4 regions of the Stappia sp. genome follow, and region 2 is predicted to be linked to each of the others. Evidence: predicted binding sites of a transcription regulator. Region 2 holds the regulator's gene; each other region holds the start of a gene.
What was found. Region 2 encodes PhoB, which activates phosphate uptake and scavenging genes when phosphate is short. Its sites were predicted from a motif close to TGTCATNNANCTGTCAT; they were not measured.

Region 1: the regulator PhoB is predicted to act here: its motif matches at 2,699-2,715, upstream of ABL312_RS09315 (TIGR03364 family FAD-dependent oxidoreductase).
Region 3: the regulator PhoB is predicted to act here: its motif matches at 2,969-2,985, upstream of phnC (phosphonate ABC transporter ATP-binding protein).
Region 4: the regulator PhoB is predicted to act here: its motif matches at 2,705-2,721, upstream of phnF (phosphonate metabolism transcriptional regulator PhnF).

What each region holds. Positions count from the first base shown of each region.
Region 1 covers NZ_CP157793.1:2,118,280-2,123,201, reverse strand. Annotated here, with positions in the region: gene ABL312_RS09325 (sulfite reductase flavoprotein subunit alpha) at 1-1,525, opposite strand, end outside; gene ABL312_RS09320 (LysR substrate-binding domain-containing protein) at 1,736-2,662, shown strand; gene ABL312_RS09315 (TIGR03364 family FAD-dependent oxidoreductase) at 2,813-3,940, shown strand; gene phnX (phosphonoacetaldehyde hydrolase) at 3,959-4,771, shown strand; gene ABL312_RS09305 (siderophore-interacting protein) at 4,788-4,922, opposite strand, start outside.
Region 2 covers NZ_CP157793.1:511,588-516,509, forward strand. Annotated here, with positions in the region: gene pstA (phosphate ABC transporter permease PstA) at 1-554, shown strand, start outside; gene pstB (phosphate ABC transporter ATP-binding protein PstB) at 618-1,379, shown strand; gene phoU (phosphate signaling complex protein PhoU) at 1,441-2,145, shown strand; gene phoB (phosphate regulon transcriptional regulator PhoB) at 2,187-2,885, shown strand; gene ABL312_RS02345 (GcrA family cell cycle regulator) at 3,151-3,681, opposite strand; gene ABL312_RS02350 (aspartate aminotransferase family protein) at 4,258-4,922, shown strand, end outside.
Region 3 covers NZ_CP157793.1:2,025,434-2,030,355, reverse strand. Annotated here, with positions in the region: gene phnE (phosphonate ABC transporter, permease protein PhnE) at 18-863, opposite strand; gene phnD (phosphonate ABC transporter substrate-binding protein) at 1,010-2,014, opposite strand; gene phnC (phosphonate ABC transporter ATP-binding protein) at 2,059-2,931, opposite strand; gene ABL312_RS08890 (M23 family metallopeptidase) at 3,121-4,509, opposite strand; gene ABL312_RS08885 (ferritin-like domain-containing protein) at 4,712-4,922, opposite strand, start outside.
Region 4 covers NZ_CP157793.1:2,999,784-3,004,705, forward strand. Annotated here, with positions in the region: gene ABL312_RS13485 (alpha-D-ribose 1-methylphosphonate 5-phosphate C-P-lyase PhnJ) at 1-108, opposite strand, end outside; gene ABL312_RS13490 (carbon-phosphorus lyase complex subunit PhnI) at 105-1,226, opposite strand; gene phnH (phosphonate C-P lyase system protein PhnH) at 1,228-1,866, opposite strand; gene phnG (phosphonate C-P lyase system protein PhnG) at 1,866-2,336, opposite strand; gene phnF (phosphonate metabolism transcriptional regulator PhnF) at 2,791-3,543, shown strand; gene ABL312_RS13510 (FAD/NAD(P)-binding oxidoreductase) at 3,763-4,922, shown strand, end outside.

The DNA of each region.
Region 1 (4,922 bases), 1.6 Mb from region 2:
AGATGTGTCCGCCTTGCTCCAGCGCGGCGAAGAGATCGGCGCCGGCGTCCCGCAAACGGTCCTGCACATAGACCTTCGATGCCTGGTCGCGGGAGAAGGCGAGGTCGAGGCGTGTCAGCAGCCCGTCCTTCTGCCAGCGCGCCAGCCGCTCGCGGTAGATGAAATCCTGCGCCTGCGTGCGATCGCCGAAGATCAGCCAGTTCATCCCGTCGGCGCCAAGGGCGGCGCGCTCCTCGAGAAAGCCCAGGAAGGGCGCGATCCCCGCGCCGGGGCCGACCATGATCATCGGCACCGACGGATCGGCCGGCACGCGGAAGGCGGTGTTGGGGGACACGAACACCCGAACCGTTTGGCCCGGCCGCAGGCGGTCGGCGAGGAAGGTGGAGCACACGCCGCCGTGGCGACGTCCATGACTGTGATAGCGCACGACCGAGACCGTCAGGTCGACCGTCTGCGGGGCGACCTTTGCGCTCGAGGCGATGGAATAGGAGCGGTGCTGGAGCGGGCGAAGGACCGTTGCCGCTTCCTCCGCCGTCAGCCGCAGGTCGGGGACGAGCGACAGGAGGTCCAGCGCATCCTTGTCCCACAGCCAGGCGTCCAGGGCCTCGCGGTCGCCGTTGACCAGCAGGCGCGCAAGTTCGGCGTCGCCGCTGCGCTGTGCGACCAGGGCGATCAGGTCGCGCGAGGGCCGGGAGATCTCCAGTCCGTCGCGCAGCATCTCGGCAAAGGCGCGGTCGTGGCCCGGCAGGGGCGCATCCGGGCTCGCGGTCGTGCGCGCCAGCCAGCCGGCGATCAGGTCGGGATCGTTTTCCGGCAGGACGTTCAGCGCGTCGCCGGCCGTGTAAGCCGGCCCTTCGGGACCGAGGTCGATGCGGAAATGGCGCATGTCCTTGTCCGAGCCGGGGCCGGACAGGCGCTCGTTCTCGATCAGCCGCGCGGAAAAGGGATTGGCCCGTGTCCATTGCGGGCGGGCCGGCCTGTGGTCTTGGGACCGGGCGGGCCGGGCGGGGGCGGCCACCGGTTGCGGCGCCTGCCCGCGTCGGGCCTCCAGCACCGCGAGCACCCCGTCCGTCCAGGCCTGCGCCTCGGTTTCATAGACGATGTCGCAACTGCCGCGGGGATGAAGACGCGCGGCGCCGCGCGCCGCGAGCGCCTCGTCCAGCTTGCGCCCGGCGGCGCAGAAATCGTCGTAGCTGCTGTCGCCGAACCCCAGCACCGCGAAGTCGACCCCGCTCAGGTCCGGGGCGTCCGGCCCCGTCAGCGCCTCGTAGAAGGGAGCGGCCGCGTCCGGGAACCCGCCGTCGCCGTAGCTCGAGCACACGATCAGGACGGTGCCGAGCGTCGCAAGATCCCGCGGCTCGACCTCGTCGAGACCGCGCGGGGCCGGCACCGGAAATCCCTTGTCGACCAGCGCATCCTCGATGTCGGAGGCCACCATTTCGGTGGTGCCGGTCTGGGTTCCGAACAGGATATGGATCTCGGACGGACCCTGGTCGGCCGCGGCAACGGGAAGAGCGTGTTGCATGGGATATCTCACCTCGTCTTGAATACCGCTGCTGCGTATGCAACCGGGGTGCCATCCTTGCCGTGCCATCGGGCGCAGGGCGGCGCGCGCGGTCAAGCGCCGCTGCGGACGCCGGCGCTGGACAGCGCGCGCGGGCGGGCCTACCCCATCGCGTGACGCACGGCACGGGTCGCGCGGCGTGCGTGGGACGCGGCGAAGCGGGAGGCGGGGATGGTGTCCATCAGTCAGTTGAAGGCCTTCGAGGCCGTCGCGCGCACCGGCAGCTTCACGCGGGCGGCCCGCGAGCTCGGCGTGTCGCAGCCCTCGGTCTCCACGCAATTGCGGGCGCTGGAAAGCGAATGCGCCGCACGGCTGTTCCTGCGCGACGGGCACACGCTGACCCTCAGCCGGATCGGGCGGGCGCTGCTGCCCAAGGCGCGCACCGTCCTGCTCGGGCTCAGCGACATCGACGCGCTGCTGCGCGACGAGCGCGGTCTGGAAACGGGGCATTTGCGCATCGGCTTCTCGACCCATCAATACGCCATGCCGCTGATCGCCGATTTCATGCGCCGTTTCCCGAAAATCAGCGTCGAGACCCGCATGCTCGGCAGCCTCGAAATCGTCCAGCGGCTCGAAAACGGCGAGATCGACGCCGCCTGCATCACGGCGAAACACCCGCCGAAATCCTGCGATGCCGTGTTCCTGCGCAAGGACCGCGTCGTGGCGGTGACGGCGCGCGATCACCCGCTCGCCGGGCGTGACACGGTCACCTGGCGCGATCTCGCCGGATATCCGATCCTTCAGCGCGAGAAGACCTCGGGCACCCGGCAGATCATCGACGAGGCGCTGGCCGAGGCGGGGCTTCACCTGGAGGTGGCGCTGGAGCTGCTGTCTTCCGAGCCGGTGGTGTCGGCGGCGTCCGCCGGCATCGGCATCGGCATGGCGCTCGACGGCGAATTCCAGGATTACGGCCGGCTCGGGCCGGACGCCGCCTTTCGTCTGCTGCGGGTCGAGGCGCCGGCGCTCACCTGCAACCATTACCTCGTGACCTTGAAGGGCATGCGCGAGATCGGCGTCATCCGCGCGCTGTTCGAGGGGGTGGCCGAGGGGGTGGCGGTTGCAGCGGACGACGGGCCGGCGATCCCGCATAAGGTTTGATGACGGGTATATAGCTTGAAGCTATAAATAATTAAATTTCATAAATTTGTTACATTGCATCTCTAGCCCGGAGCCGAGAGCGCCGCGCCGGGCTGTCACGCCGTTGCGGCGCAGCGCCCGCACGGCGCCTTTTGCGGAACGGAGAGCGAGATGAGCACATCCTCCTACGACATCGCGGTCGTCGGGGCCGGGATCATCGGTCTGGCGACGGCCCATGCGGCCCGCCAGCGCGGCAAGCGCGTGGTCGTGATCGACCGCGAGGCGCACGCCGTCGGCGCCTCGGTGCGCAACTTCGGGTTCGTCACGGTCACCGGTCAGCAGCGCGGCACGCATTGGGCCCGGGCAAAGCGCAGCCGCGACGTCTGGCTCGAGGTGGGACCGAAGGCGGGCGTCGACGTGCTGCATCGCGGCCTCGTGGTGGTCGGCCGGCGTCCGGAGGCGGGCGAGGTGCTGTCCGCCTTTCTCGAGACGGAGATGGGCGAGGGCTGCCGGCTGATCGATACGCGCGAGGCGCGCGAGCATGTGCCGTCACTGCGCGCCGACGACGCGGCGGCGATCCTCTACAGCCCGCATGAGGCGCGCGTGGAGAGCAAGGACGCGGTGCCGCGGCTCGCCGCCTGGCTGGAGGAAAGCCAGGGCGTGACCTTTCTGCGCAACACCCAGGTGCATGCGGTGGAGGACGGCCGGCTGGAGACCTCGCGCGGCACGATCGAGGCCGGCGGCGTCATCGTCTGTCCGGGCGACGACCTCAAGTCGCTCTTTCCGGATCGGCTGCGTGCCGCGGGCCTCAGGGTCTGCACGCTGCAGATGCTGCGCGTCGCGCCGCAGGTGCCCACAAGGCTCGGCGCCGCCGTAATGTCCGATCTCAGCCTGGTGCGCTACGAGGGCTATGCGGCCCTGCCGCAGGCCCGGGCGCTGCGCGGCGTTTTGGACCGCGAACAGGCGGACGAGCTTGCCGCCGGCATTCATCTGATCGCCGTGCAGTCGGCGGACGGATCGCTCGTCGTCGGCGACAGCCATGTCTATGGCGAGGCGCCGGAGCCCTTCGCCAGCGAGCGGGTCGACAATCTGATCCTCGGCGAACTGGACCGGGTGCTGGACCTTCCCGGCCGCCAGGTGGTCGAGCGCTGGACCGGCACCTACGCGAGCGCGGACGACGTGATCCTTTTCGACCGCCCCAGCGACGCCGTGCGTCTGCTCGTGGTCACCGGCGGTACAGGCGCCTCCACGGCCTTCGCGCTCGGCGAGGAAGTGGTCGCCGATCTTCTCGACAGCTGAGCGCAACGGAGACTTGAGATGACGAAACTGGAAGCCGCCGTGTTCGACTGGGCCGGCACGATGGTCGATTTCGGCTCGCGCGCGCCCATGGGAGCCTTCGTCAAGGTCTTCCGCGACTTCGACATCGAACTGACGGTCGAGGAAGCACGCGGTCCGATGGGGCTGCCCAAGCTCGACCACATCCGCGAACTCGGCAAGCTCGACAGCGTCGCCAGCCAGTGGCGCAAGGTCCATGGCGGCGATTTCGACGAAGCGGCGGCGCGGCGCATCTATGAGGTCTTCGTGCCGCTCAATGCCGCCGTCGTCACCGACTACGCCGATCTGGTGCCCGGCGCGGCCGACGCGGTGCGCGCGTTGCGGGCGCGCGGGCTGAGGATCGGCTCCACCACCGGCTACACCCGCGACATCATGGAGCGCGTTCTGCCGCTCGCCGAGGCGCAGGGCTATGCGCCGGACAATCTGGTGTGCGCGGAGGATCTGTGGACCGGCCGCCCGACGGCGGTGATGATGTGGAAGTGTTTCCTCGATCTCCAGATCGACGATGCGGCAAAGGTGGTGAAGGTCGACGACACGCCGGTCGGCATCGCCGAAGGCGTCGCGGCCGGGACCTGGACGGTGGGCGTGGCCATGACCGGCAACGAGGTCGGCCTGTCGGCGGAGGACCTCGCCGCGCTGTCGGAGACGGAGCGCGCGGCGGCCCGCGCGCGCGCCACCGCCCGGCTCGAGGCGGCGGGGGCGCATTTCGTCATCGACACGGTGGCGGATCTGCCCGCAATCGTGGAGCAGATCGATGCGCGTCTGGCGCAAGGGACGCGGCCGCTGGCGGCGTAGGGCCCGAGAGCGGGGATCAATGCTCGTCCGCGGCCGAGGCGTCGGTGACCCGGCCGCGGCGCCAATAGGCGACGCTCATCTGCGTCCCCTTGCTCAGTCCCAGCTCCTGGCGAAACAACCGGCGCATGGCCAGCGCCGCGTCGAACTCGCC
Region 2 (4,922 bases):
TGAACATCTCCAATCTGGCCGCCGTGCCGTCCATCGTGTTCGGCATTCTCGGCCTGGCGGTGTTCATCCAGTTCGCGCATCTGCCGCAGTCCGCGCCGCTGGTCGGCGGTCTGGTGCTGACGCTGATGACGCTGCCGACGATCATCATCTCGACGCGCGCCTCGCTGAAGGCGGTGCCGCCGAGCATTCGCGACGCGGCGCTGGGCGTCGGCGCCTCGAAGATGCAGGCGGTGTTTCACCACGTGCTGCCGCTTGCCATGCCGGGCATTCTCACCGGCACCATCATCGGTCTGGCGCAGGCGCTCGGCGAGACCGCGCCGCTGCTGCTGATCGGTATGGTGGGCTTTGTCGCCCGCGGGTATCCGGACGGCTTCATCGCGGGCTTCACCGATCCGAACTCCGCGATGCCGGCGCAGATCTACACCTGGGCCGCGCGCGCCGACTTCGCCTTTTACGAAAAGGCGTGGGGCGGCATCATCGTCTTGTTGTTGTTCCTGATGACCATGAACATCCTGGCCATCATTCTCCGCCGCCGGTTCGAGCGTCGTTGGTAATCGCCGCGGGCGAGGAAGGATAAAGCCATGAACGAAATGCCTGTTGTGAAGGAAGCCGTTCAAATGAAAGAGCCCAAGATCGCGGCCAGGAACGTCCAGGTCTTTTACGGGGACACCCAGGCCATCAAGGACGTGACGCTCGACATCGCCGATCGCACCGTGACGTCCTTCATCGGACCGTCGGGCTGCGGCAAGTCGACCTTCCTGCGCGTCCTCAACCGGATGAACGACACCATCGACATCTGTCGGGTGGTCGGCGACATCCGCATCGACGGGGAAGACATCTACGATCCCAAGGTCGATCCGGTGCAGCTGCGCGCCAAGGTCGGCATGGTGTTCCAGAAGCCGAACCCGTTCCCCAAGTCGATCTACGACAACATCGCCTACGGCCCGCGCATCCACGGGCTTGCGCGCAACAAGAGCGAGCTCGACGACATCGTCGCCTCCAGCCTTCAGAAGGCGGGCCTCTATGAAGAAGTGAAGGATCGTCTGGAGGAACCGGGCACGGGTCTGTCGGGCGGTCAGCAGCAGCGCCTGTGCATCGCGCGCGCCATCGCGGTGAGCCCCGAGGTGATCCTGATGGACGAGCCGTGCTCCGCGCTCGACCCGATCGCCACGGCGAAGATCGAGGAACTGATCGACGAGTTGCGCGAAAACTACACGATCGTCATCGTGACGCACTCCATGCAGCAGGCGGCGCGCGTGTCGCAGCGCACCGCCTTCTTCCACCTCGGCAATCTGGTCGAGGAAGGGGAGACGAAGGAGATCTTCACGAACCCGCACGACAAGCGCACCCAGGACTACATCACCGGCCGCTTCGGCTGAGGACGCATACCGCGACGTCCGGCGCCGGGACAAGATCCGCGCGCTGTCTAGGAGTTATAAAATGCCTGATCATACAGTGACGTCCTTCGACGATGAGCTGAAAGCCGTTGCCGGCCGCGTGTCGGAAATGGGCGGGCTCACCGAAGTCATGCTGTCCGACGCGATTTCCGCGCTGGTGCGCATGGACAAGGATCTCGCCCGCCGGGTCATTTCCACCGACCGGCGCGTCGACCTTCTGCAGCACGAGGTCGAGGAGCAGACCATTCTGCTGATCGCCCGCCGTCAGCCGGTGGCGCAGGACCTGCGCGACGTGGTCGCCGCCATGCGCATCTGCAACGATCTGGAGCGGGTCGGCGATCTGGCCAAGAACGTCGCCAAGCGCGTCATCGCCATCGAAGGCGCCTTCGACAGCAAGAAATTCGCGCAAGGCGTCGAGCATTTGAGCGAGCTGGCGCAGCAGCAGATGAAGACCGTGCTCGATGCCTATGCCAATCGCGACGACGAAGCCGCCCAGACGGTGCGCGACCGCGACGACGAGATCGACGCGCTCTACACCTCGATCTTCCGCGAATTGCTCACCTACATGATGGAAGACCCGCGCCAGATCACCATGTGCGCGCATCTTCTGTTCTGCGCCAAGAACATCGAGCGCATCGGCGACCACTCCACCAACATCGCGGAAAACGTCATCTACATGGTGACGGGCACCCAGCCGATGGACGAGCGGCCGAAGGTCGACGAGACGAGCGTCGGCGCCGCGTCCTGACGCGGCCGCCATTGGACCTGGCGAGACAAGGGTAGATACGCATGCCGAAGGTTCTTGTTGTCGAGGACGAGGAACCTCTCATCCTGCTGCTGCGCTACAACCTCGAGGCGGAAGGCTATACCGTCGAGACCTGCACGCGCGGCGACGAGGCGGAACTGTTGCTGCGCGAAAGCCAGCCCGATCTTCTGCTTCTCGACTGGATGCTGCCAGGCCTGTCCGGCATCGAGCTGTGCCGTCGTCTGCGCTCGCGCAGCGAAACGGAGCGGCTGCCGGTGATCATGCTCACCGCGCGCGGCGAGGAGCAGGAGCGCATTCGCGGGCTGGCGACCGGGGCCGACGATTATGTCGTGAAACCCTTCTCCATCCCCGAGCTCATGGCGCGGGTGCGCGCCATGTTGCGCCGGGCGAAGCCCGAGGTCGTGTCCTCGCTTCTGCGGGCGGGCGATCTGGAGCTCGACCGCGAGACCCACCGGGTGCGCCGCGCGGGCCGCGAGATCCATCTCGGGCCCACGGAGTTCCGCCTGCTTGAGTTCCTGATGACGTCGCCCGGCCGGGTGTTCTCGCGCGAGCAGCTGCTCGACGGCGTGTGGGGCCATGACGTCTATGTCGACGAGCGCACGGTGGACGTCCACGTCGGCCGGCTGCGCAAGGCGATCAATCGGGGGCGGATGATGGATCCGATCCGCACCGTGCGCGGCGCGGGCTACGCCTTCAACGACCAGTTCGCCGCCGCGTCCTGATCGCGAACGCGCGCTGTCCATTCGGCAAGGACACGCGCGTTCGCGACGACGATCCGGACAACACTATCCGGACAACACCAAAAAGGGCGCCGCGCGGCGCCCTCAGACTGCTGACAAAGCCTTGCAAGGTCGTCATCCCGGGCGCCGCGAAGCGGAGATCCGGGATCGGAGAGGCAGGGAGCCCGCTTGGGGCCCTTTTTCAAATCCCGATCCGGCCGTCCTGAAACCGGCCCTCCTGGCGGCTCGCACCGCGCCGAGGGCGCCGTCAGCCGGCGGCGGCCTTGGAGCGGTCGCGGCGCCGGTCGGTCGCCGGCTGATAGGCCATGCGGCAATGATACGGGCAGTAGGGAACGCCCGGATTGGACGCGTGACCGCAGAAGTGGAAATCCTTGCTGGTCGGATCGCCGATCGGCCATTTGCAGGTGCGCTCGGTGAGCGTCAGGATGGTGGCGCGCTTGGCGATGGGCACGAGTTCCGCGACCGGCTTTTCCTCGGGCTTGGCCTGGGGCGCGGGCGCCGTCTCGGCCTTGAGCGCGGTCGCGCCGACGCTCTGCGGCATGCTCTCGGGCGCGGTCGTCGGCGTCTGGCTGTCGTTGGCGGCCGTCTTCGCCGTCTTGCGGCTCTTGGCGTTGCCGGCGACGGCGGTCTTCGCCCGCCCCGAAAGCCCGAGCCTGTGAACCTTGCCGATGACGGCATTGCGTGTCACGCCGCCGAGCTCCCCGGCGATCTGGCTGGCGCTCAGTCCGTCACCCCAGAGCTTCTTCAACAGCTCGACACGTTCGCTTGTCCAGGACATGCGCCACACTCCGTCTTGGTTCGGGACCTGACATCTGGTTAACGGCCGGTTACCGGCCCGCTCCTACGGGCACTCCGCTGATCGCCGGATTTTGGGGCGAAAGTGAGTCATGCACACGAGATGTCGTATTTCTTGACTGAGAAACTACAATATGCCGCGTTTTTTCTGCAAGTCATCGGCCCGATTCACCTGGGGATTGCGGCGGTTTTCCCCAAAAAAGGCTGCTTGCTGACTCAAGGGCGCAGGATGCGGGACCTGCCTATTCGATTGACTTTCTCAGGTCCGCGCGGTGTATAACGGCGCAAGTTGCCGTGCCGCCTCTTTCGGGCGGCACATATGTTTTGGGGCGTGTTTGGTCTGTTTTGGGGCGTGTTTGGTCGGCGGAGTGTCCTGCCAGGGGGATGCGGTGCGGCGTCCGGCGGGTCGGTCCGCGACGAGGATCTCGAGACGATCACGATACGCGAGACGATCACGATTGATGCCCGGCCCGCACGCGGGTCGGCCCGCGCGACGGCCGGTCGGTAGGGTCCGCAGGAGCGGCCGGTCATGGGCGTGGCGGACAGGAGCGAGGCGGATATGGCGGAGTCATCTCTCTATCGGACCTACAACCGTGCGGACCTGGAGTTCGCCCGCGGGGAAGGTGTGTGGCTGGAGACCACCGACGGCCGCCGTTTCCTCGATTGCGCCGCCGGCATCGCGGTCAACTCCCTCGGCCACAGCCATCCGCATCTGGTCGCCGCGCTCAAGGCGCAGGCGGACAAGCTGTGGCATGTGTCCAACCTCTATGCCATCGAGGGGCAGGAGCGTTTCGCGCAGCGGCTGTGCGAGGCGACCTTCGCGGACAAGGTGTTCTGTACCAACTCCGGCGCCGAGGCGCTGGAATGCGCGATCAAGACCGCGCGGCGGTACTTCTATGTCAGGGGCGAGCCGGAGCGCGTGACCATCGTCACCATCGAAGGCGCGTTTCACGGCCGCACGCTGGCGACCATCGCGGCCGGCGGGCAGGAAAAATATCTGGAAGGCTTCGGGCCGAAGGCGCCCGGCTTCGTGCAGGTGCCCTTCGGCGATCATGACGCGCTGCGGGCCGCCATCGACGAGACGACGGCGGCGATCCTGGTCGAGCCGATCCAGGGCGAGGGCGGCATCCGGCCGCTGCCGACCGAGTGCCTGCGCGGGCTGCGTGCGCTCTGCGACGAGGCCGGCATCCTGCTGATCTTCGACGAGGTGCAGACCGGCGTCGG
Region 3 (4,922 bases), 1.5 Mb from region 2:
CGTCGGCCGTCGCGTTGCTAGATCAGCATCTTGCGCAGACGACTGGAGATCATGTCGATCACCGACACGGTCACGACCATGACGATGATGATCGCGCTTGCTTCCTCGAAGCGGAAGCCCTTGAAGGCCTCGTTGAAGGTGAAGCCGATGCCGCCGGCGCCGACGATGCCGAGCACGGTGGCGGAGCGCACGTTGGTCTCGAAGCGGTAGAGCGAGAAGCTGGACCACAGCGGAATGACCTGCGGGATCACGCCGTAGATGATCTCCTGCAGCCGGCTGGCGCCGGTGGTGCGGATGCCCTCCACGGGGCGTTCGTCGATGGCCTCGACGGCCTCGGAGAACAGCTTGGAGATGATGCCGAGATTGTGCACGAAGATGGCGAGCACGCCCGGAAGCGGACCGAGGCCGACGACGGCGACGAAGAGCACCGCGAACACAAGGTCGTTGATCGCGCGGCTTGCATCCATCAGCCGGCGCATCGGGAAGACGATCCAGGCCGGGGCGATGTTGTTGGAGGCGAGCAGCGCCATCGGCGCGCCGAAGATGATCGACAGCACCGTGCCCCACAGCGCGATCTGAACCGTCTCCAGCATCTTGCGCAGATAGAGGTCGAGATCCGAGAAGTCGGGGCTCAGGAACTGGGCGATCATGCTGTCCAGGAAGTCGTTGCCCTGGAACAGACGGACCCAGTTGTTCATCTCCGTCGGGTAGTAGGACAGCGCCAGAAGAAGCATGATCACGCCGAGAATGACGGCGGTGCGGGCGATGTTTCCCCACTGCGGGCGCATCTGGGCGCGCACGGCCTCCGACAGGGCGTCGGAGGACAGGAGGGGGGCATCGATCCGGCTGTGTTGGGCGGTCATGCGCCGGTTTCCTTGTTTCATGGCGGTCGGCCCGTATCGCTTGACGGCGGCGGGCCCGCGAAAGAGACGGGCCGCGAGATCGTCGCGGCCCGCCGGAAGCTTTGGTCAGGGGGCGCTGCGGCGCGGGGCCGGAGCGCCGGACGGGCTCAGTAGCCGCCCTGGCCCACGACCTTGGCCTGCTCGGCAAGGTCGGCGAGCAGCGCTTCGGCGGCCTTGATGGCGTCCGCGTCGCCTTCGGCCTCGGCCTTCAGCTTGGCCTTGAACGCCTCGATCTGGCGCACGTCGAGCAGCTGGGCGTCGGAGGAGGCGAGGAACGGGCCCCAGCCGTCGGACAGGTTGGCGAGGATCTCGCGCTCGCGCTTGACCTTTTCCATGTCGCCGAAGCGGCCGTACTGCATGAAGAAGTAGTAGATCTTCTCCTTGGCGGCCTGCGGCAGGTCCTTGCGCCACACCATCGGATCGGACGGGATCAGCGGCGAACGCCAGATTTCCTTGATGCCGGCGGCCGCGTCCGGGTTGGACTTGGCGAGACGGGCGTAGATGGACTCGGTGTTGTTGGTGGCGACGTCGACCTGACCGGCGGCGACCGCCAGCGCGTTGCCTTCATGGTTCGACGAGGTCACGCGTGCGAAGCACTCTTCCGGCGTCGTGCCGTTCAGCGCCCACACGTAGTAGCCGGGGATCGCGAAGCCCGAGGTCGAGTTGGGATCGCCGTTGCCGAAGGTCAGCGTCTTGTCGCACTTCAGCACGTCTTCCAGAGAGTTCAGCGGGCTGTCCTTCTGGGTGATGAGCAGCGAGTGGTAGCCGCGCGAGCCATCGTCCTTGATGGTCTGGGCGAAGACTTCGCCGCCGGCCTTGTCCACGGCCTGGATCGCGGACTTGTTGCCGAACCACGCGACGTCGACCTGCTTGGCACCCATGCCGGCGATCACGCCCGCATAGTCGGAGGCGAAGAACGGCTTCACCTCGACGCCGAGCGACTCCGACATGTCGTTGAGGAACGGCATGAAGTTCTCTTCCAGCACCGAGGCGCTTTCGGTCGAGATGATGCCGAAATTGATGACCTCGGGCATCTGGCCCTGGTCTTCGGCGTGCGCGACGCCGGTGGCCGACAGCGCAAGCGCCGCCGCCGTGAGGACTTTCTTGAACATGGACTTCTCCTGCATCGAACCTGTGTCGCCCGTCTGTCGGGGCGTTACGCGTGTTGGACCGCTCTGGCGGCCACGGTGGGGACGGCTTGCGCGGCCGCGCCCCCATGTCCGACCGCACCGACTGCGTCGGCCGGTTCGGTCATGTCGGAGTCCGACAGCAAGTCGCTGCCGTAGAGTGCGGCGAGATCCGCCTTGCTGACGCCGCTCGTCGGGCCGTCGTAGACGAGCTCGCCGTGCTTGAGCGCAATGATGCGCTTGCAATGGCGGAAGGCGTGGTCGATCTGGTGCAGCGAGACGACGACGGTGACGCCGTCCTCGCGGTTGATGCGCGACAGCGTCTCCATCACCGTGTCGGCGGAGGCGGGATCCAGCGAGGCGATGGGCTCGTCGGCGAGGATGAGCCGGGCTTCCTGCGTCAGGGCCCGGGCGATGGCCGCGCGCTGCTGCTGGCCGCCCGACAGCCGCGAGGCGCGGCGATGGGCGAAGTCGACGATGCCGACCCGCTCGAGCGCCTGGAGCGCGCGGATCTTGTCGGAGCGGGTGAAGGCGCCGAAGGTCCCGCGCCAGGCCGGCGTCTTGCCAAGCCGCCCGGCGAGCACGTTCTTCAGCACGCTCAGACGGCTGACCAGATTGAACTGCTGGAAGATGACGCCGACATCGCGGCGCATGCGGCGGGCCTCGGCGGTGCGCCCGCCGTCGCTCTGCACGGTGCGGCCGAAGATCGAGATCGCGCGGTCGTTGCCGCGGTCGATGGTCTCCAGCCCGCAAATCAGACGGATGAGGGTGGACTTGCCCGATCCCGACGCGCCGATCAGCGCGACCATCTCGCCGTCGCCGATGGTCAGCGAGATATCCTTGAGAACCGGTTTGTTGCGCTCGAACGCCTTGCAGACGGAGCGGACTTCGATTGCTGTCATGCGTGGTACTCCTTGCCGCGGGAGGTACGCAAGGAGTGTTGCAGTTGAATGACAGCCGCGCCCGAGCGGAGACCCTCGGGGGAAACTGCGCCGGTTTTCCGGGGGCGCAAATGCGAAAACGGCGCCGTGTGGCGCCGTTTCGGACACGGTGTCAGTGTCTGGCGCCCCTTTTGACGCCAGTGCGCTTCGTCAGTGCTCCAGCAGCGGCTTCAGCGTTTCGCCGGCCCTGAGAAAACGTCCCGGATCCTCCGGACGGTCGTCGATGCGAACCTCGTAGTGAAGATGCGGGCCGGTGGAGCGCCCCGTCGAGCCCACCCTGCCGATGGTCTCCAGGGCGGAGACGGTCTGGCCTTCCTTCACCAGGATGCGGCTCATGTGGGCGAAGCGGGTGACGATGCCGCCGGGATGGCGCAGCTCGACCGACTTGCCGTAGCCGCCGTTGCGGCCGGCGAAGATCACCGTGCCGGGACCCGGCGCGCGGATCGCCGTGCCGCGCGGGGCGCGGAAGTCGGTTCCGGTGTGCATCGCCATGCGCCCGAGGAACGGATCGAGGCGGGGACCGAAATCGGAAGAAATAGGAGCGCCGGCAACGGGCCGTTCGAAGGGAATGCCGCGTGCGGCCTGCTTGATCTGGGCGAGCGTGCCGAGCGCCTGTTCGGCGCGGTGCAGACGCGCGTCGAAGCCGGTGCCGCTCAGCGGCACGAAGGGGCCGCCGAGGTCCGAGCCGGCCGGGATCTGCGGCACGCCGGCAAGCGTCAGGCCGAGCGAATCGGCGGTCGTCTTGATCCGCGCCGCGTCGCGTTCGGCGGTAACCGCGATGACGTCGAGCGCCAGATGCGTTTCCTCGTCCATGCGCTCGAGATCGTGGGTGACGGAGGCGATCAGATCGAGAGAGGCCGCGTCGGGCGCGGCTGCGGTGGCGAGGACCGGAGACGGCGCGTCGGCGCGGGGCGACATGCTGCCAAGGGCGGCCTGATCGCCCGGATTGCCGGCCGGGGCCGGCGGCGCGGCCAGGGGGGCGCCCACCGGGGCGGTCGATGGGGCCGCCGATGGGTCGGCATCCACCGCGGTCTGCGAGCCGCGCAGGTCGAGATCGGGCACAAGCGTGATCGGTTCGGCCTCGCCGCCGATGCCGCTGCCGTCCAGCACGGCGCCGAGGGCCAGCTGCGGATCGGTGCCATCGGGCTTGGTGCGCGGGCGGGGCCCGCCGATCGCCACCCGAATGCCGCTGTCGGCCGCCTTCTGCAGGACGGCGGCGACGCGTGACTGGCGGGTGTCGAGATCGCGCTGGCGCGCCACCACGTCTTCCAGCCGGTCTTCCAGCGAGCGCCGTTCCAGGACGTTTTCGCTGGTCAGCCGGTCGATGCGCGCGCGCAGGGCGGCGATTCGATCCTCGTAGGAGAGCTGCATCTCCGCCTGCTGCTTGGCGGAGGAATGGAGAATGTCGTCGCGCAGCACCAGATAGGCGGTCGCGCCGACATAGCCGACGGCCAGCAGCAGGCCGAGGCCGGTCGCAAGGCCCGCGACCCAGGGCGTCACGGTGAAGCTGCGCACGTGATCGCCCCGGGCGATGATCACGCGGTGCGGCTCCTTGCGTCTGCCGAAGGTGTGGGGAGGAGTGCCTGCCTGTCCCGTCATGCGTCGTCCGACCCGGTTGCTCGATACGCCAGCGCGGGAACTCCCGCGCGATTACTCATGGGTCGGATTAGAAAACATTAAGGTTAACAAATGCTGAGGCCGTGACCGCAGGGGCGCGGACCGAGCCGGGCCCTTGGCCCGTTCAGCCCGTCAGCCGCACGAGCGGGCGATAGAAGCCCGGCGTCAGGCCGGCCTCGGCGCGGGCGCGGTCGTTGAAGGGCGGTTTCAGCCCGCCCTTGAAATGCCGGCGCACCAGGTCCTGAAACCGGCGTTCGGGATCGCGGCCCTCGCGGTCGCACAGGAAGCGGAACCACTTGGCGCCGGCGTCGACGTGGCGTTTCTCGTCGCGATAG
Region 4 (4,922 bases), 2.2 Mb from region 2:
GCCGGGAATGGCGATCGCCTTGAGGATCGCCCGGCGGATCATGCGCTTGGTCTGTTCGTCGAGATAGGCGAAGTTGTAACTGGCGATGTCCTGGCTGAGCATGGTCATTCCGCCGCCTCCTGGCTGGGTCCGGCGGCGTCATCCGCCGCCTGTCGCGCGTCGAATTCCCTGCGCAGACGGCGCACCAGATCGAGTTCGGCCTGGAAGTCGACGTAATGGGGCAGCTTCAGGTGTTCCACGAAGCCGGTGGCCTGCACGTTGTCGGCATGCGAGATGACGAATTCCTCGTCCTGCGCGGGCGCCACCCGGTCCTCGCCGAGCTCGCCGGCGCGCAAGGCCCGGTCGACCAGCGACATGGACATCGCCTTGCGCTCCGACTGGCCGAAGACGAGCCCGTAGCCGCGCGTGAACTGCGGCGGCGCCTTGGCCGAGCCGGCGAACTGGTTGACCATCTGGCACTCGGTCACCTTGATCCGCCCCAGCGCCACGGCGAAGCCGAGCTCGGGCACGTCCATTTCCACCAGCACCTCGCCCATGCGGATCTCGCCGGCGAAGGGGTGGGTGCGGCCGTAGCCGCGCTGGGTCGAATAGCCGAGCGCCAGCAGAAAGCCCTCGTCGCCGCGCGCCAGCGCCTGCAGGCGCAGGTCGCGGGCCATCGGGAACTCCATCGGCTCGCGCGTCAGGTCGCCCGAGGGCTCCGGCGTGGCCGCGTCGTCCTTCGACGCCGCCTCGATCAGGTCCTCATGCGCCAGAATGTCGGCGACCCGGGTCAGCGGCGCGCCTTCTTCCGCGCGCGCCGGCGCGGGATCGACCTCCGCCTCTCCGGCCAGCTCGGGATCGAGCAGGCGATGGGTGTAGTCGAAGGTCGGGCCCAGCACCTGACCGCCGGGCAGATCCTTGTAGGTCGCCGAAATCCGGCGCTCGGCGATCATCTCGCCGGTCTCGATGGGGCGCGACGCGCCGAAGCGCGGCAGCGTGGTGCGATAGGCGCGCAGCAGGAAGATCGCCTCGATCATGTCGCCGCGCGCCTGCTTGACCGCGAGCGCCGCGAGATCGGGCGCATAGAGCGACGCCTCGGCCATCACCCGGTCGACGGCGAGCGCGAGCTGCTCGACGATCTGGTCGATGGTGATGAAGGGGAGCGACCGGTCGCCCCGGCGCCGGTCGGCGAGCATCTTGTGGGCGTTGGCGATGGCCGCCTCTCCGCCCTTGACGGCAACATACATGTCAGACGGCCTCTTGGAGTTCGCGACGGGTGACGACGGTGGAGCGCGGCAGCGCCACCGCCTGCATTCCGCTCACAAGGATCAGATCGGCGCCGCGCGGAAAGAGCGCGCGGTTCGCCGCCCGCTGCGCGACGAAGTCCTCGGCAAGGCCGCAGGGCGCGAGGGCGGTCGACCCGTCGATGCCGGGCCCTTCGAGCGTCAGAGCCGGACCGCCCTCAAGGGCGGCAACGGCGAGCACCAGCGTCGCGCCGCGATCCGGATACTCCTGCGTTCCGGCTGAAAGCGCGGCCATGTCCGGCACCGCCTCCGCCGTATCGGCGAAGACGAAGGCCGCCGTGCCGAGATCGTCGACGACCGGACAGCCGCAATGGAACGCAAGCCACGCCTTGATCGCCGGGGTGGCGAGCGCGGGCGACAGCCAGACCGGCGTGTCGGGATCGGCGAGCGTCAGCGCCACGGCGGCGAGACCGGGCGTCATCGGCGCGGGGGGCTGCGGCGGCCCGGCCTCGACGGCGAGCGGCTGCACCGTGCCCGGGCGCGCCATCGCCTGCATCAGCGCATGAAAGGCGGCCTGCGCATCGAGCACGGGATCGGCGAAGCCCCCCTCGACGGCGGCTGCGGAAAAGCCTGTCGCGGACATCAGTCGTCCCCCCGCACCATTGTGAAGAAATCGACCTTGGTCGCGGCGGCCTCGCGGCGCACCTGCGACACCTCGGCGGCGCGCGCGGCGGCGAGCGGCGCGCAGACCGCCCGCTCCACGTCGGCGCGGCGGGTACCTTGCGACCAAAGGGCGGCGAGGATCGCCGACAGCCGGGCCTTGGCACGGTCCTGGCCGAGCGCATAGGCGTGACCGACCGTCCCGTCCGCAAGCCGCACGGTGGCGCGGGTGACCGCCGCCTCGCCCAGATTGAAGGGCGCGCCGTCGCCGCCGATGCGCCCGCGCACCATCACCAGACCGACCTCCGGACCGCGCACGGGCGCGGCGTCCGGCAACGGCTCCAGCGCCTCGGCACAGGCGGCAATCTCGGCGCGCGGCGAGGCCGCGAGCACATCCATCAGGGTCTTCAGTCCCGCCGCATCGGGCGGCACCGGCGTTGCATCAACCGACATCCCTTGCTCCGCTTTTCGGGCCGCACGCCGCGCGCCCGACCTGTCCCCGGACCGCGCCCCGCGCAGTCCCTGTTCGCTTCAACCACGCGGGGCGCGCGGTTCCCTGTCACTGCAACCGCGCGCCCCGCGCGGTGCCTTAATCGTGCGGCCACCCCGCGCGGCCCCGTCTTTCCGCCGCCTGGCATCCTGCCGCCGTCCCGACTGCCAGACCCCGGCACCGGCCCCTTCCGGCCCGTCCCCGGCTCTTTCCCGGGCCATGGGTCAGGGTCGAACCGGCGTCGCGTCTGGTCCGCCGGGCCGTTCTAACCCGCTCGGCATATTTATATAGTTTTATAGACAACCAACGAAGGGAAATCTACCCCTTCGAGATGACGGGTTGATGACGCCGGACAGATCGCTACAAACGGCGAAGAGACGCGGCCGACAGCCTGCGGCAACGAAGGAGACGCAGCGGGTGGGGGAACTGGAACGGCGCAGCGGCGTGGCGCTCTGGCGGCAGATCGCCGACGACATCCGCGCGGCCATCGGCAATGGCGCCTATGACGAGACGGGCAAGCTGCCGACGGAAGCCGCGCTGGCCGCGCAATTCGACGTCAACCGCCATACCGTGCGCCAGGCGCTGGCAGCGCTCGCCCGCGACGGGCTGGTGACCACCGTCCAGGGACGGGGCACCTCCATCGTGCCGCACAACCGCGTCACCTATCCGATCGGCCCGCGCACCCGCTTTTCCGCCGGTCTCGGCGGACAGGTCGCCCGCGCCACGACACGGCTGGTCGAGGCGGTCACGGAGCCGGCCAGCGAGGCAGTCGCCAAGGCGCTGCATCTGGCGCCTGACACGCCCGTGATCCGGCTGGAAAGCGTGGGCGAGGCCGACGGCACGTCGCTGTCGCGGGCGACGAGCTGGTTCGACGCCGACCGCTTCGCCGAGCTTCCCGCCCATTACGCCCGCGACCCGTCGATCACCCGGGCGCTGGCGGCCTGCGGCGTGACCGACTATGTGCGCGTCGCGACCGAGATTTCCGCCGCCCCCGCCACAAGCGCCGACCGGGCCGATCTCGGCTTGCAGCCGGGCGCCGTCGTGCTCGTCACCATCGCCGTGAACGCCGATCCGCAGGGACGGCCGATCCAGTACAGCCGCACCCGCTTCGCCGCCGAGCGCGTCCGCCTCGCGGTGCACTCGGAAACCGACACGCCGTCCGAGACCTGAGACCCGGAATGACGCCCGGAAACCGGGCTGTTCAGGCGGCTTGCGACTTTAGGCGCATTTGAAACACCACTTTTTTTTCGGCGGATTGCGAAAAATCAACGCGACCGATGGGCGGGCGCTCTTTAATTCACATTAACGAATGTATTCACTCCGTGCGGGGACGTTCGGGCGTGCCTGGCGCGCCGGAACGCGGGTCGCCGGGGAACCGGGAGAAACGCCTTGCAGACCACCAGACGCAATTTCCTCGCCCTGTCCGCCGGCCTCGCGGCCCTGTCCACGGTTCCCGCCGCGCGCGCCGCGCAGACGGTGAAGACGGACGCCCGCATCCTCATTCTGGGCGCCGGCGCGGCCGGCACGGCGCTCGCCAACCGGCTGATGGATCGGCTCGACGGCGCGAAGGTCACCATTCTCGATCCGCGCAAGGACCATTACTACCAGCCCGGCTTCACGCTGATCGCCGCCGGCCTCAAGCCGGCCGACTATTCCACCACCGCCACCGCCGACTGGCTGCCGCGCGACGTGGACTGGATCGCGGAAGGCGCCGCGGAGATCGATCCGGACGCGAAGCGCGTGGTGACCACGAGCGGCAAATCCATCGCCTATGACTATCTGGTGGTGGCCGCCGGTCTGAAGCTCGACTTCGAGGCCATCGAGGGCATGTCGCTCGATCTCGTCGGCACCAACGGCATCGGCGCGGTCTATGCCGGCCCGGACTACGCCGCCCGAACCTGGGCGGAGATGGACCGCTTCACCGAAAAGGGCGGCGTCGCGCTCTTCACCCGTCCGGCGACGGAAATGAAATGCGCCGGCGCGCCGCTCAAATACACCTTCCTCACCGACGACTATGCGCGGCGCAAGGGCACCCGGGCCAAGACCGAGATCGTCTACGCCGCCCACAACAAGACCTTCTTCTCGGTGCCGATCGTCAACGAGAAGGTGCGCATGCTGTTCGAGGATCGCGCCGTCGCGCCCGTCTACGACCACGTGATGACCGCGATCGACCCGGGCCGCAAGATCGCCACCTTCGACACGCCGGAGGGGCCCAGGGAGATCGGCTACGACTTCACCAACGTCATTCCGCCGATGCGCGCGCCCGATGTCGTGAAGAACAGCCCGCTCTCGTGGAAGACCGGCAAATGGGTCGACGAGGGCTGGGTCGAGGTCGACAAGCACAGCCTGCGCCACACCCGCTATCCAAACGTCTTCGCCGTGGGCGACGTCGCCGGCGTGCCCAAGGGCAAGACGGCGGCCAGCGTGAAATGGCAGGTGCCGGTGGTCGAGGACCATCTCGTCGCCCAGATCGCCGGACGCGAGAGCGACGCGCGCTACGACGGCTATACCTCCTGCCCGCTCATCACCCGGATCGGCCGGGCGATGCT